DNA from 4 places in the Paraburkholderia sp. 22099 genome. Region 2 is predicted to be linked to each of the others. Evidence: riboswitches for the same ligand, from Rfam matches in the RefSeq annotation. Region 2 holds a riboswitch; each other region holds the start of a gene.
The links. A riboswitch is a leader RNA that binds a small molecule or an ion and turns the genes downstream of it on or off. The one in region 2 is predicted to bind cobalamin.
Positions count from the first base shown of each region.

Region 1 (3,409 bases), on a different contig from region 2:
CGGCTGGGCGGGTCCGCTGCGCTGGCGGCGGATGCGGCTGTCGCCATGCGCAAGCTCGATCGCGGTTGGCATGAGTTGCGAATCGCGCTGAAGCCGCTGCAAATGCAGCGCGTGGTGGCGTGGAATTCTGGTGTCGAGTTGGCCACCGGATCGCTGCTGTGCTGTTTGCATTGGGCGCGGGTGTTGAGTGATTCTGCTCGGCGCGGGGTGTCGGGTGAAGTGGCGCTCAATGCCGCGAATGTGCGCGCGGCGCATGTGGAATCGATCGTGGCGCGGCTTGATTCGTTGATCGCGCGTTATAGCGGTGCGGCTACTGGTTCTGTGGACGGCGGGTTGGATGAGCGCGTGTCGGTATTGCCGGTTTTCGATTTGGAGGCGGCGGCTCAGGCGCCAGTGCTTGCGCAACTCGATGGCGCCGTTGCGCAATTGTTTGAGCGGCTGACCCAGCCGGTCGGGGAAAGGCGCGGGGTGTTCGATTGGGTGTTACGGGTTGGGGCGCGTAGGGCGTACGCTGTGGCGTCGAACAGCCCTCGAAGCCCTGGCGACTAGTTCAGCGAAGCTGCGAGGACGGTGGTAACCAGTTGGCCCACACAGGCAATAAAAAGCCCGCACGAGGCGGGCTACAGGCATACGTCAACCGGGGCGACGGAGCCCACACTTTTCACCAACAGAAAACCATCAAACGGACTTCACCGCCGCCCGCCCCGCGCCTACCCGCGTCAATCCGCTGTGCTCCACCAGCGCGCCGAACAGCAGTCCGATCGTCGTCCACATGATCACCTGCATGCCGATCGCCGCGACGCGGAACTTCCACAGCAGCACGGCCGGGAAAGCCGCCGGCACTTCGTTGATCGTCGGCATCGACAATTGCACGGCAGCGATGATCGCGACGAACACCACGCCGCCCACGATCGAGCCATTCCACGCGCCCAGTTTCATTACCGCGCGACGCCGCACCTTCAGCGAAAACACCATCGCGGTCAGCGAGATCGCGATCATCAGGAAGAACAAGCCGGTGCGCGTTCCGATCGTGTCGGGGTCGCCCACCGCCGGCGGATTCGCGGGGTACTTGATGTTCGGGACGATCACCAGCGCGATGAACGCGCCGAGCGCAAGCCATGCCGACAACGCACGCGCGCTCAATGCGCCCACCCGTCCATAGGCGTAGGCGAATACGAGCGCGAACAATCCGCCGAACGCCGCGCCATACGTGACCACGCCGGTCAACAGCCCCAGGCCCGCCTGCGTATCGCGGCTAACGAGGTCTTCGTGTTCATGCGCCTCGCCGCCCTCGGCCGCGGCCGCGGCCTTTTCCTCGAAGGAAATCGCCTGATCGACCTGCGGCTCGCCCGCGAGCCGGGCGAAGCCGAACGTGAGCAGTCCCGCGGCGATGCCTGCGAGCATCCCGCGCAATAACAACTTACCAACCATGTCGAACTCCGTTAGTGGCAGGGAAAGCCGAGCAGATGGCGACCGTCGTGCACGAACTCATGCACGTACATGCCGGGCACCAGCGACGTGGCGCCCTGTTCCGCCCCAACGAAGTAAAGCGCGAGCAACAGCAGCAGGCCGCCGAACACGACCCAAGGCAACAACTCGCGCAGCGGAATCGGCGTGGGTTGAGCGGCGGGCGGGTTCGCGGGATCGAAAACAGCTTCGGTCATGATGGACATCTCCTGGGGGTAGCGCGCCCCGATAGTCGATTGCAAAGGAAGGCTGCGAAGCTCAGGTCTGGCTTTCGGCTCGTGATGCCGATTACAGTGGCGCGACCGCGCCGGGCTCTCACCGGCTTCCGCACTTCGCAGTGCCGCTATTCTACGCGCTAAACTCCGGCACTCGGTAGCGCAACGCGTCCATGCGGGCGTTCCGCCTTGGCGTACCTCTATGGAAGTCATCGAATGGACACAAGGCTGTTACTGGTCAGCCACGCATCGACCCCCGCCATGCGCGCGGGCCGCTTTCCCGCCGACGATCCGCTCGACGCTCGCGGCCTCGCCGAAGCCCAGGCCGCACGCCAGCGCCTGGCGATTGCCGACGCCGCCGCAGTCTTCGTCAGCCCCGCAGTTCGCGCGCGCGATACGGCGCTGGCGTTGGGCCTCGCCGCAACGGTCCACACAGCATTGGCGGAGATCGACTACGGCGGTTGGCAGGGACGCCGCCTCGCCGATCTCGCGAATGAAGCGCCGCAGCACCTCGCTGCCTGGCTGCGCGATCCCGACTTCGCGGCGCACGGCGGCGAGTCGTTCAGTCAACTCGTGAAGCGCCTGGGAGAATGGCTCGATGCGCTGGACGGCGCGATCAGCGAAGGAACGACCGGTACAACAAGCGCCCCGCGTCAAAACCCGCGCAACGTGGTCGCCATTACGCACGCTCCGGTGATTCGCGCGGCGCTCGTTCACGCACTCGGAGCATCGCCCGCCGTATTTCCACGCATCGAAATCGCCCCGCTGTCGGCGGTCGAATTACGGCGTTCATCGCGCGGCTGGACATGGTGGCCCGCGTCGCACTGACAACACCAGCGCGACGCCCGCCGTCGGATTTGAAATCCACGCATATCGGCCCGCTTGCCGCTCATTGACCCGACACCACCAGGCGCAGCCTCGCTGAACCCGCCGGCGCCAGCGTGATTTCGGTCCGCTTACCCGGCGCGCCCAAATAAAAGTGCTGACGTCCCGGCGAATTCTGATCGTGGGTCGCTTCGGGCAGACACGACGCGATATCCGCCGCGACGGCCTGCAGCGCGTCCGCGCTCGACCCGGCGTCATGATGCGGCGTCCACGTGCATTGGTAGCTGCCGCCGCTCGCGGAGCATTGCGCATCGTCGCCGTAAGGTTGCGCGACGCCCTTGCCGTCGTCGGGCGTCAACGAGGCCAGGCCGCCTGGCGCAGCCGCCACGATGCGTTTGAGCGATGCGCACGGACTGGGCGCATCGTCGGCACTCGCGCTGCCGGGCAGCACGGCGCCTAGCGACGCAGCGGCAAACGTGGCGGCGAGGAAACGGGCGGGGTTCATGTCGGCGCGCTCCCTGAAAGCGGTCGAGAGGCTGACAGCACTGTCCGTACCCGTGGCGCTCGGACCGAGGCACGCGAGGGTTGGGCACGCATCTTGCGCGCCCGCCGTACCGGCCCACCAAATGCCGCCACTCAATCGACGTGAATCGCCAAGCCATGTCAACGAAACCTGTCACCGACACGCCGGCCCGCCTTTCATCAGGGATCGAAGGGGTCGACAACATCCTGGGTGGCGGCTTCACGCCCCGCCGCATGTATCTCATCGAGGGCGCGCCCGGCACAGGTAAAACTACCCTAGCCTTGCAGTTTTTACTCAAGGGTGTCGACGAAGGGCAAGCCGGCCTCTACATCACGCTCTCCGAGACCCGTTCCGAACTGATCTCGGTGGCGGACAGCCA
Region 1 covers NZ_JBQEPU010000012.1:20,949-24,357, forward strand. The annotation lists gene ACTJLC_RS13545 (FUSC family protein) at 1-549, shown strand, start outside; gene ACTJLC_RS13550 (CbtA family protein) at 679-1,431, opposite strand; gene ACTJLC_RS13555 (CbtB domain-containing protein) at 1,443-1,664, opposite strand; adenosylcobalamin (AdoCbl) riboswitch at 1,684-1,822, opposite strand; gene ACTJLC_RS13560 (histidine phosphatase family protein) at 1,899-2,510, shown strand; gene ACTJLC_RS13565 (hypothetical protein) at 2,572-3,012, opposite strand; gene ACTJLC_RS13570 (ATPase domain-containing protein) at 3,168-3,409, shown strand, end outside.
Region 1: it holds a riboswitch for cobalamin, as region 2 does, so the genes downstream of both, ACTJLC_RS13555 (CbtB domain-containing protein) here and cobG (precorrin-3B synthase) in region 2, are expected to answer to the same signal.

Region 2 (3,409 bases):
CGCGCGACGCACTGGCCGAAATCCGAGTGGCCGTCGTCGCGTCGATAAAGGTCGTAAGTGCCGGGCGACACAGCCAGCAGTGTGTACGGCGCACGATGCGCGGCGGCGCACGAGCGCGGGCAGCCGCTCAGATGGACCTCGACGTTCTCGGGCAAGCGCGCGGCGAGCCGCAGTGCGTCGGCCTTGGTGTCGGCGAGGCTTTTCGCGCAGCCTGGCGAGCCCGCGCAGGCGATCAGACGCGTGATGGCTTGCGTGGCATCGCAGGCGAGGCCCAGCGTGTTCAGTGCGGTCAGCACGGCTGGCACGGCGTGCGCCGCGATGTCGGTCAGCAGCACGCTTTGCCACGGCGTGACGTGCAGCGTGCCGTTGCCTTGCTGTCGTGCGAGCGCGGCGAGGGCATGCAGGGTGGCGGCGTCGAGGCGGCCTAGCGGCGGCTGGCCGCCTACGTGCCAGGTCTCCGTCGTGCGTTGGGCGTGCGCGCCGAGACGACGCGCGGCATCGGCCGGTGTCGCGCGATGCCAGGACGCGAGCGACGCGTCGCGTGACAGCGGGAAATCGACATACGTTTGCGCGCGCTGCAATACGGCGTCGACGGAACGCGCGGCGAGCAGGTGACGCATGCGCGTGGCGTCGGCGGCGGCGAGGTCGAGAAACGAGTGCAGCAGCGCGCGGACAAGCGCAGGGACTTGCGATGACGACACGGCGGCTAATGCGCCTGCGTCGTCCACGCGACGAGCTTGTGTCGAGTCATCGCAACCGGCAGCCGGGTTTTGCGGTAACGCCACCGCTGGCGGGCAACCCGCAAGACCGAACACGAACCGCACACCGTCACGAACTTGCGACGCCGCGAGCCACACGTCATGCGGATGATCGAGCCTCGCCAGGCGCTCGCCGCCATCCACCAGCAGCGCGAATTTCGGCGACAACGCCGCGAAGCGCGCTTCGCCTTGCAGCAGCGCCAGCAGTTCGGCGCACAGCGGCCTCGTGTCGAACAAGGCGAAGGGATCGCGCCCGGCGGCGGGGCTGATCATCACGTTGCGCACGTCGTCGGCGGCCGCCGCGCGGAGCGAGTTGGAAGCCGGCGCGGCGCGCTTCGCCATCGCATCCGAACCAGCCGCCGCGTCGGGCGCCGCTCCATCGGGCCCAAGCCCCGCCGCCACCAACGCCGCGCTCAACGCCGCTGCCTCGCCGCCACGCACGCCGCGCACCTGCAGGTTCGCGCGATTGGTCAACTCGATCACGCCGGCCGCATGCCGCGCGCTCGCCTCGGCAATCGCCTCGGCCTGCGCGGCGCTCAACTCGCCGCCAGGCAGCTTGATCCGGCAGATGCCGCCGTCGCGCGCGGCGACGATGCGCAGCAGCCCCGGACACGCCGAGGGCCGTGGCGCTGGGGCCGCGTCGGGCAAAACGGTGGAGGGCGAAACTTGATTCAAGACGGACACCGGGTTTAGCGTCGCGCGAAAGCCCGAGCAAGCCGTGAGGCGGGCATTGCTGCGGCATCGGTACACCCCGCCCGATGCAGGCTGGCACGAACAGTCTCGCCGGCAGGTCTCCTGGCTGGCAGGTCATGGTCCGCCGCTGCCTTCCCGGTGAAACCAGTGGCGCGGAGCGCAAACGGACTCGCTGCATACAGTTGCGGGGGCAGCCACAGTGGCACTGTGTTCCCTCTTCGGCCCCGAAGGGCACCGGCGGCTGTATTATGCCTTTTTTCGGACAGCACAACGAGGCTGGACGCTTTGACCGGCGTGGCACAGCGCATGATTTGAAGACACAGAATGAGGATGGATGCATGCCTGCGTGGCTGACGGTGGTGGGCATGGGCGATGACGGCTTCGCCGGTTTGGGACGGCCCGCGCGGCGTGCGTTGCTGGAGGCGTCGGTGATTTACGGCGGCGAGCGTCATCTGGCGATGCTGCCCGCGCGCCTCGCCGCGCGCCGCGCGGCATGGCCGCGGCCGTTCGATCTCGCGCCGTTGCTGGCCGAGCGCGGCGCTTCCGTATGCGTGCTGGCGAGCGGCGATCCGATGCTGTTCGGCGTCGGCGCGACGCTCGCGCGGCAGTTGCCGGCCGGCGAGTTGCGGGTGCTGCCCGCGCCGTCGTCGCTGTCGCTGGCGGCGGCGCGGCTCGGCTGGCCGTTGCAGGAGGTCGCGACCGTGTCGCTGGTGGGGCGGCCGCTGCCCGCGCTGAACGCGCATTTGCACGACGGCGCGCGCGTCTTCGTGTTGAGCGCCGATGGGCGCACGCCCGCGGCGTTGGCCGAACTGCTGAATGCGCGCGGCTTCGGCGCGACCCGCATGATCGTGCTGGAACATCTGGGCGGCGAGCTGGAACGTCGCATCGACGGCCGCGCCGATCAGTGGTCCGCTCCCGATGTCGCCGCGTTGAATCTGATCGCGCTCGAATGCCGCGCGACCGAAGGCGCGCCGCGTCTGCCGCTGACCTGCGGCTTACCCGACGACGCTTTCCGCCACGACGGCCAGTTGACCAAGCGCGACGTGCGCGCGATCACATTGGCGCGCCTCGCGCCGACGCCCGGCGAATTGCTGTGGGACGTGGGCGCGGGCAGCGGCTCGATCGGCATCGAATGGATGCGCGCGCATCCGACCTGCCGCGCGATCGCGATTGAAGGGCACGCGGAGCGGCAGCGTTTCATCGAGCACAATCGCGATGCGCTGGGCGTGCCGGGTCTGCAACTCGTGGCCGGGCGCGCACCCGAAGCGCTGCAAGGGCTGCCGGCGCCGGACGCCGTGTTCATCGGCGGCGGCGCGACGGCGGCGGGCGTGCTGGAGACGTGCTGGGCGCGTCTGCGCGACGGCGGCCGGCTGGTCGCCAACGCGGTCACCTTGCAAGGCGAGGCGGCGCTCGCGGCCTGGCGCGAGCAACATGGCGGCACGCTCACACGCATCGCGCTGGCCGACGCGCAACCGCTCGGCGGCTTCGATACGTGGCGCCAGGCGTTGCCGATCACGTTGCTGGACGTGACGAAGGCCGCGCGTGAAACCGATACGGCCGCCATCGCGACGTCATCCGAATCACGGCGACAACCGTAATGCGCGAAGAAACGCCCGAACAACCCGCGCCGCTGCGTAGCGGCTATACGACCGGCAGTTGCGCCACCGCGACGTCGCTCGCGGCGGCGCGTCTGCTGCTCGCGGGCGTCGTCAGCGAGGTTGCGGAAATCGTCTTGCCGAAAGGCCAGCATGTGCCGATGCCGCTGGTGTACTGCCGCTTCATCGCTGACGGCGCGGGCGGCGCGGAAGCGGGCACCGTGAAAGATGCCGGCGACGATCCCGACGTGACGCACGGCGCGATTGTGTTCGCCCGCGTGCGGCTACTGACCGAACCGGGTGTGATTTTTCGCGCGGGGCCCGGCGTCGGCACGGTGACGCGCGCGGGACTGACGCTGCCGG
Region 2 covers NZ_JBQEPU010000010.1:110,325-113,733, forward strand. The annotation lists gene cobG (precorrin-3B synthase) at 1-1,442, opposite strand, end outside; cobalamin riboswitch at 1,527-1,705, opposite strand; gene ACTJLC_RS12205 (bifunctional cobalt-precorrin-7 (C(5))-methyltransferase/cobalt-precorrin-6B (C(15))-methyltransferase) at 1,790-3,049, shown strand; gene ACTJLC_RS12210 (cobalt-precorrin-5B (C(1))-methyltransferase) at 3,049-3,409, shown strand, end outside.

Region 3 (3,409 bases), on a different contig from region 2:
CGGCGAACTGGCCGCTCGCGGCGGCGGGGCCGTCCACTACGGTGACCACCGCATCCACGGTGAAGCTGTTCTTGATCTGCGGCCAGTTGAACGCCTGCACCAGCGGCTTGGGCAAGGCGAGGCCCGACGTTTCGATCAGCACGTGATCGATCTGCTCGCGGCGCTCGACGAGTTTTTCCATCACCGGAAAAAATTCTTCCTGCACGGTGCAGCACAGGCAACCGTTCGCCAGTTCATACAGTTGCCCTTCGGTTTCGACGCCGTTTTCGTCGCAACCGATTCCGCAGCCCTTGAGGATTTCCCCGTCGATGCCGAGCTCGCCGAACTCGTTGACGATCACCGCAATGCGCTTGCCGCCCGCATGCCGAAGAATGTGCCGAAGCAGCGTGGTCTTGCCGCTGCCGAGAAAGCCCGTGACGATGGTGACGGGGATCTTGCGCATTTGAGTTTGCATCGTGAGGTCCATTCGATCGACGGCGTTGCTGCAACAGGGAAAGACAGCAAGCGGGGTGAGGTCATGAACGCATGCCGCATCCCCGCGGCGTTCGTCCTGCGTGCTCTGGCCGGTATCCGGGCTGGCGAAAGCGCCGCTTCCCCTTCCCGTGCGAGTGATTTCTCGCCCAGTGGTTGTATGCCGACGCGGCCTTGCGCGTGGACATCGAAGCCGGCTCCGCGGTACGTGACGTACCGCATTTCGCTTACCGTTGCGGGGGCAGCACAGGTTGACCCGGTCCTTGAAGGCGGGCGCCCTGTTTCCCGTTTAACTGCATGCGCAGGAGCGCGCACACGAGCACCAAAGTGCGTGCGAGTGTAGGCCCGCGACCCGGCGCAGTCAAGAAAACGCGAGGACGGAGGCGCTTATCGGATGGGGCGTCATGTGCTATCGTAAGCGCGCGTTTGGTGCCCGCACATGCATTCGCGTGTGCAGTTAAACGGGAAACAGGCCGCGCTTGCCGCGCTCAACCTGTGCTGTCCCCGCAACGGTAAGCGACCTGCGGCGCTCGATGGGTTTTATAGCGCCGCGCATGCGTTTTCGATGCCACTGTCCGACGAATGCGGACGGGAAGGCAAAGCGCATGAGGCCGCCAGCCCGGATACCGGCCAGACGCGGAGGCAGCGAACGTCACGCTGCCGGCCGCCGGAATCCGCGAGGGACGGATGTGATGGCGCTGAAGCACGGCGTGGTCCCCGCTTGCATGTATCTTGGTGAAGCGGCGCATTACGTCATGCCTGATATCCGTAGCACCGCATGAGTTCTTCCCTTTCCGCCGGCTCGCACGCCCTCCTGGCGCTTCGGCCCTTCCCGTCCGTCACGACATGGCGCGCGCCATGCATGCCGCGATGAGCCGCGCGTGGCTGATCGGCGCGGGCCCCGGCGACGTCGAACTGATGACGCTCAAGGCAACCCGCGCGCTCGCGCAAGCCGACGTGGTGCTGGTCGACGATCTGGTGAATCCCGACGTATTGCAGTTCGCGCGCGCCGACGCGCTGGTGATTTACGTCGGCAAGCGCGGCGGACATCCGTCCACGCCGCAGGCCGGCATCGTCGCACAGATGCTCGCGCATCTGCGGGCCGGGCGCAGCGTCGCGCGTTTGAAAGGCGGCGATCCGTTCGTGTTCGGGCGCGGCGGCGAGGAATTGCAGGCGCTGCAAGCAGCGGGCATCGACGCGGACGTGATCAACGGCATCACGGCGGGCATCGCGGCGCCCGCGGCGATCGGCATTCCGGTCACGCATCGCGATCATGCGCAAGGCGTGGTATTCGTCACCGGACATAGCGCCGGCAGCGGCGAGCCCGATTGGGCCGCGCTCGTCGCCACGCGCATGACGCTGGTGATCTACATGGGCATGCGGCGCTTGAGCGATATCGTCGCGGCGTTGCTCGCGGCCGGCATGAACGCTGATACGCCGTGCGCCGCGATCGAATCGGCCACGCGGCCCGAGCAACGGCATGCGCTGGCGCGGCTCGGGGAGTTCGCCGATACGGTGTCTCGCGCCGGGCTCGGCTCGCCGGCGATCGTGGTGATCGGCGGCGTCGCGTCGCTGGCTTTGGCGCGGCGCGCGCCCATGAAAACGCTGAGCGTCGGCGTCGGTTGCCGGTTGCACACCTCGGCCGTGCAGATCGAAACGGCCGTGCGTGCCGCGCTCGGGTCGCATACGTTCGACGAAATCAGCACGATCGCCTCGATCGACAGCAAAACCCACGAAGCAGGCCTGCTCGAATTCTGCGCACGCCACGCGTTGCCGATCGCACTCTTCAGCCCCGAGCAGATCGCGGCGATACCTGTAGACGAGCCTTCGGCGGTTGCACGCGAGCATCTCGGCGTGGACGGCGTTTGCGAGCCGTGCGCGCTGCTCGGCGCGGCTAACGTGTCGGCCGGGTCCGCTGCATCGGCTGCGTCGGCTGCGTCGGCTGCGTCGGCTGCGTCGGCTGCGTCGGCTGCGTCGGCTGCGTCGGCTGCGTCGGCTGCGTCGGCTGCGTCGGCTGCGTCGGCTGCGTCGGCTGCGTCGGCTGTACCCAACGCCCAACTCCTCGTCCGCAAGACCGCGCATGCCGGCGTGACCGTGGCGATTGCCTCGATCATCGCCCGGACCGAACACGAACCGACAACCCACGACACCGAGAAACAGGACCTTCCATGAAAACCGATCCCGAATCGCATCAACGCATGACCGAACGCCGGCGCGAAGGCCACGAGAAAAAACAGGCCAACGCCACCGTCGAAAAGGGCTTGCTGATCGTCAACACCGGCACCGGCAAGGGCAAGACCACGGCCGCGTTCGGCATGGCCGTGCGCGTGCTCGGACACGGCATGCGCCTCGGCGTCGTGCAGTTCATCAAGGGCGCATTGCACACGTCGGAGCGCGATTTTCTCGGCGCGATCGCCAATTGCGATTTCGTCACGATGGGCGATGGCTACACCTGGAACACGCAGAACCGCGACGCCGACATCGCCACCGCCCGCAAGGGCTGGGACGAAGCGCGCCGGATGATCGAGAGCGGCGACTACCAGATGGTGATCCTCGACGAGCTGAACACCGTGCTGAAGTACGAATACCTGCCGCTCGACGAGGTGCTGTCCGTGATCAACGCTCGCCCGCCGATGCTGCACGTGGTGGTGACCGGCCGTCACGCGCCGGATGCGTTGATCGAGGCCGCCGATCTCGTCACCGAGATGCGCATCGTCAAGCATCCGTACCGCGAGCAAGGCGTGAAAGCGCAGCGCGGCGTGGAGTTCTGAGCGATGAGCGCGAGCCCCGATAAGAGCGCTTCGGAGGCGCAGCCGAAAGGCACTTCGTCCGGAGCGCCCGCCGAGGGCAGTTCTTCAGGGGCGTTCCCGAACGGAACGACCTCGACGGCATGTCCCGCGCTGTTCATCAGCGCGCCGGCTTCGGGTCAAGGCAAGAC
Region 3 covers NZ_JBQEPU010000038.1:25,501-28,909, reverse strand. The annotation lists gene cobW (cobalamin biosynthesis protein CobW) at 1-454, opposite strand, end outside; cobalamin riboswitch at 545-813, opposite strand; cobalamin riboswitch at 882-1,120, shown strand; partial or broken gene cobA (uroporphyrinogen-III C-methyltransferase) at 1,342-2,049, shown strand; gene ACTJLC_RS27510 (cobalamin biosynthesis protein) at 2,068-2,643, shown strand; gene cobO (cob(I)yrinic acid a,c-diamide adenosyltransferase) at 2,640-3,242, shown strand; gene ACTJLC_RS27500 (cobyrinate a,c-diamide synthase) at 3,246-3,409, shown strand, end outside.
Region 3: it holds a riboswitch for cobalamin, as region 2 does, so the genes downstream of both, cobA (uroporphyrinogen-III C-methyltransferase) here and cobG (precorrin-3B synthase) in region 2, are expected to answer to the same signal.

Region 4 (3,409 bases), on a different contig from region 2:
AGCGTCAACGACGCACGCACGTCCGTCTTGCCGACATGGCCGCTCCACGATCCTTCGAGTCCCTGCACCTTCGCATGCCCGACGTTCTCGGCCAGATAGATGCCGGGCGTCACCTGCTGATAATCGATCAGATTCGAATAGCGCGTCTGGAACGCGCTCAGGCGCATCACGCCGAGCGCGTTCGACGCGTACTGCAACGCGGCCTCGATCGAATGACTGCGCTCCGGCTGAATCGACGCGTTGCCGCTGTACGGATAGTACAGATCGTCGAAGCTCGGCGCGCGAAACGAATCCGAATAGCTTGCAGTCGCCTTCCAATGGCCGGTGATGTCGAAACCGTAGCCGAGATAGTAACTGTTCGCTCCGCCGAAATCGGAATACTGGTCGCGCCGCACATTGGCCTGAATCTTGTTGCGCCCAAAGCGCCCCGTATAGCCGACGAAACCCGAATCCACATGACGATCCGGTGCCGCGAACGTATCCGAGTCGAGGCTTTGATCGAGATGCTCATAGCCCACCTGCAACTTCTGCTGCGCGGCGAACGCGAAATCGTTCTGCCACGTGTACTGGCGATTGTCGGTATCGAAGCGGCCGTTATAGATGCCGTTGGTCTTCGACACGCTGCGGTCGTCGCCTTCGGAGACGATGAAGTGCGTGGTCCACCAATCGGTCAGCTTGCCGTTCGCGAACACCGACATCTGACGCACCTTGCTATACAGATTGTTTGAATCGGTCGGCACGCCATACGCGTTGTCGTAACTGTTGTTGCCGTTCGACTGGAAATACGTGACGCCCGCGTTCCATTGGTCGTTGAACCTGTGACGCAGCGAAGCCGAAATGCTTTCGTTCAGATAGCCGTTTGCGTTCGGATTGGCTTGCGGCGCCTCGCGCGGATTCAGCGACGAGAAGCCGTCGTCCTTCGAACGGGCGAGCGACAGGTTGAAGGTGGTGGCGCCGTCCTTATCCAATGCGCCGTTCACGCCGGCCTGCTGCGTCTGCGTGTGATAGCTGCCGTAGTCCACCGAAAAGTTGAAACGCGGCGGATGGTCGCCGCCGTCTTTCGTGAACACCTGCACCACGCCGCCGATCGCGCCCGAACCGTATAGCGCGGACACGTTGCCGTTCACCACTTCAACGTGATCGATCTGGTCGAGCGGGATCTGCGCGAGTTGCGATGTACCGAGGCTCACCGAGTCGACCCGCACGCCGTCGATCAGCACCAGCGATTGCGTCGACGACGCGCCACGCAAAAACAGACTCGTGGTCGAACCAGGACCACCTGTACGCGAGATTTGCGCGCCGGGGGCAAGTTGCAGCAGGCCGGGCAAGTCGGTCGCGGTGCTGTCGGCGATGTCCTGCTGATCGAACAGCGCCGTCGGCGGAATCGCGTCGGCGAGCGCTTGCGGGCCACGCCCCGCCGTGACGACCACCGGCGACAACACGATGGGCGATGAACCTGCAGCCGCGGACGAGGTGGAAGAAGACGCACCGGAAGAGGTGGAAACAGCAGCGGCCTGAGCGTGCACGACGAGCGGCACGCCCGCAAAAACGAGCCACGCCGCGCGAGCGATGGGGGACAGCATGGGATGACATTCCTGTGGGTAACGTGCGCGGCCCGCTTCCCCGCAGGCCGATGCGTAACGAGGCGCCCGCGCTTTTCAACGTTTTCGCGGACGTTCCTCTCCCTCTGGCCGGTATCCGGGCTGGCGACACATCGATCCCGCCTTCCCACGCGTGACGCGCAGTGGCACACTCGCACGTTCAGCTTCGAACACGCGATCAGGACCGACCTGCATGATGAATGCGGTCGCTTACCGTTGCGGGGGCAGCGCAGGTTCGCGCGTTCTGGCGAACGACGCGCCCTGCTTCCCGTTTAACTGCGCGCACTGTGAAAGCGCGCGCGGGCACCAGAGTGCGGCCAGTTTAGGAGCGGCCCCGGAGCCCGTCAAGAATCGTTGATCGTTGCGCGATCTGTTCGGTTAAGTGCGGGTTATTGTCCGATGCGCGAGTACTTTTTCATCATATGGTCGATCAATGCCTGCATAAAGCGAGGTTGTTACGTCTCGAAACGAGACAAATGTCGGAACCCGCGATATTCCGCGCTAAAATGCGATGTCTTTAGAGGACGCAGCACATGCTCACCGAACTCGAAACACTTTCACAGAACATCGGCAAGCTGATCGCGATCAGCCAGCGCCACAACGAAGCGCGCCTCGCGCTCGAAGAGCAGCTCGCCCAATCACGCGCCGAAGTCGAAGCCACGCGCACGGAACTTGCAATGCTTCGCGAGGAACGCGATGCGCTGCAAGCGGAACGCGACGCACTGTCGGCCAAGATCGACGACGCCCAGGTGCGGCTGAATGCGATTCTCGAGAAACTGCCGCGGGCACGCGCGCACAATGAGCCGGACAACCAGCTCGATCTGCTCGAGCCCGCTCAGCATCAAGCCGAAACCGGGAGCGACGTGACCCGCCACGGAGAAAACGCATGACCACGAAGCAGATCGAAGTGTCGATTCTCGGCGTGCCCTATCGTCTCGCCTGCTCGGCTGAAACAGAAGGCGCACTGCTTGAAGCGGTCGCGCGTGTCGACGCCGAAATGTCGAAGATCCGCAATAACAGCAACGTGCGCGGCACGGATCGCATTGCCGTCATGGCTGCGCTGTCGCTGGCATCGGAACTGCTTAAGCTGCAAAGCAGCGTGCGGCACGGAGAAGCATTTCCCGCTGAGGAAATCCGGCGTACAATGCATCAAATGAACGAGCAACTGGGTACTGTGATCGAGCAGTACAGCATGCAATAATTATCTAGTGGCCGGTCGCGAGATTGGCTGCGGATTCAAGCGAAGTGCATGAGCGGTAGTCAACAAGACTCGGCAAACGTTTGAATTCCATCGTTTTAGTTTCATCGGTTTAGCTTCCCTGCCTGGTTCGCCAAGGTCATATATTCCTTGAACCAATGCCATGTGCACGGTTGCGGAAATTTGTAGCACGGGCGTGCGCGTCACTCTGTCTGATGTACCCGAAGTGTTGCTAACTGCGACCAATTCTGAACCCCCGGTTCAGGATGCCGGCCTAGCGGCTAAGGCGGGGACCTTATTTGGAACGGCATCGGACTTCGGTTCGGTGCCGTTTTTCTTTGGGCCTCGATTTTCTTCCGCATCTTCAAACCCTTAACGTTCCAATTCGATTCATGCGCTACTGGCTAATGAAGTCCGAACCGGACGAAGCAAGCATCGACCATCTCGCCCACGCACCGCACCGCACGCTGCCGTGGACCGGCGTGCGCAACTATCAGGCGCGCAATTTCATGCGCGACATGATGCAGGTCGGCGACGGCGTGCTGTTCTATCACTCGAGTTGTCCCGAGCCGGGCATTGCGGGGCTCGCCGAGGTATCGTCCACTGCTTA
Region 4 covers NZ_JBQEPU010000029.1:12,194-15,602, reverse strand. The annotation lists gene ACTJLC_RS24185 (TonB-dependent receptor plug domain-containing protein) at 1-1,583, opposite strand, end outside; cobalamin riboswitch at 1,673-1,927, opposite strand; gene ACTJLC_RS24180 (ATPase) at 2,135-2,491, shown strand; gene ACTJLC_RS24175 (cell division protein ZapA) at 2,488-2,802, shown strand; RNA gene ssrS (6S RNA) at 2,915-3,096, shown strand; gene ACTJLC_RS24165 (EVE domain-containing protein) at 3,192-3,409, shown strand, end outside.
Region 4: it holds a riboswitch for cobalamin, as region 2 does, so the genes downstream of both, ACTJLC_RS24185 (TonB-dependent receptor plug domain-containing protein) here and cobG (precorrin-3B synthase) in region 2, are expected to answer to the same signal.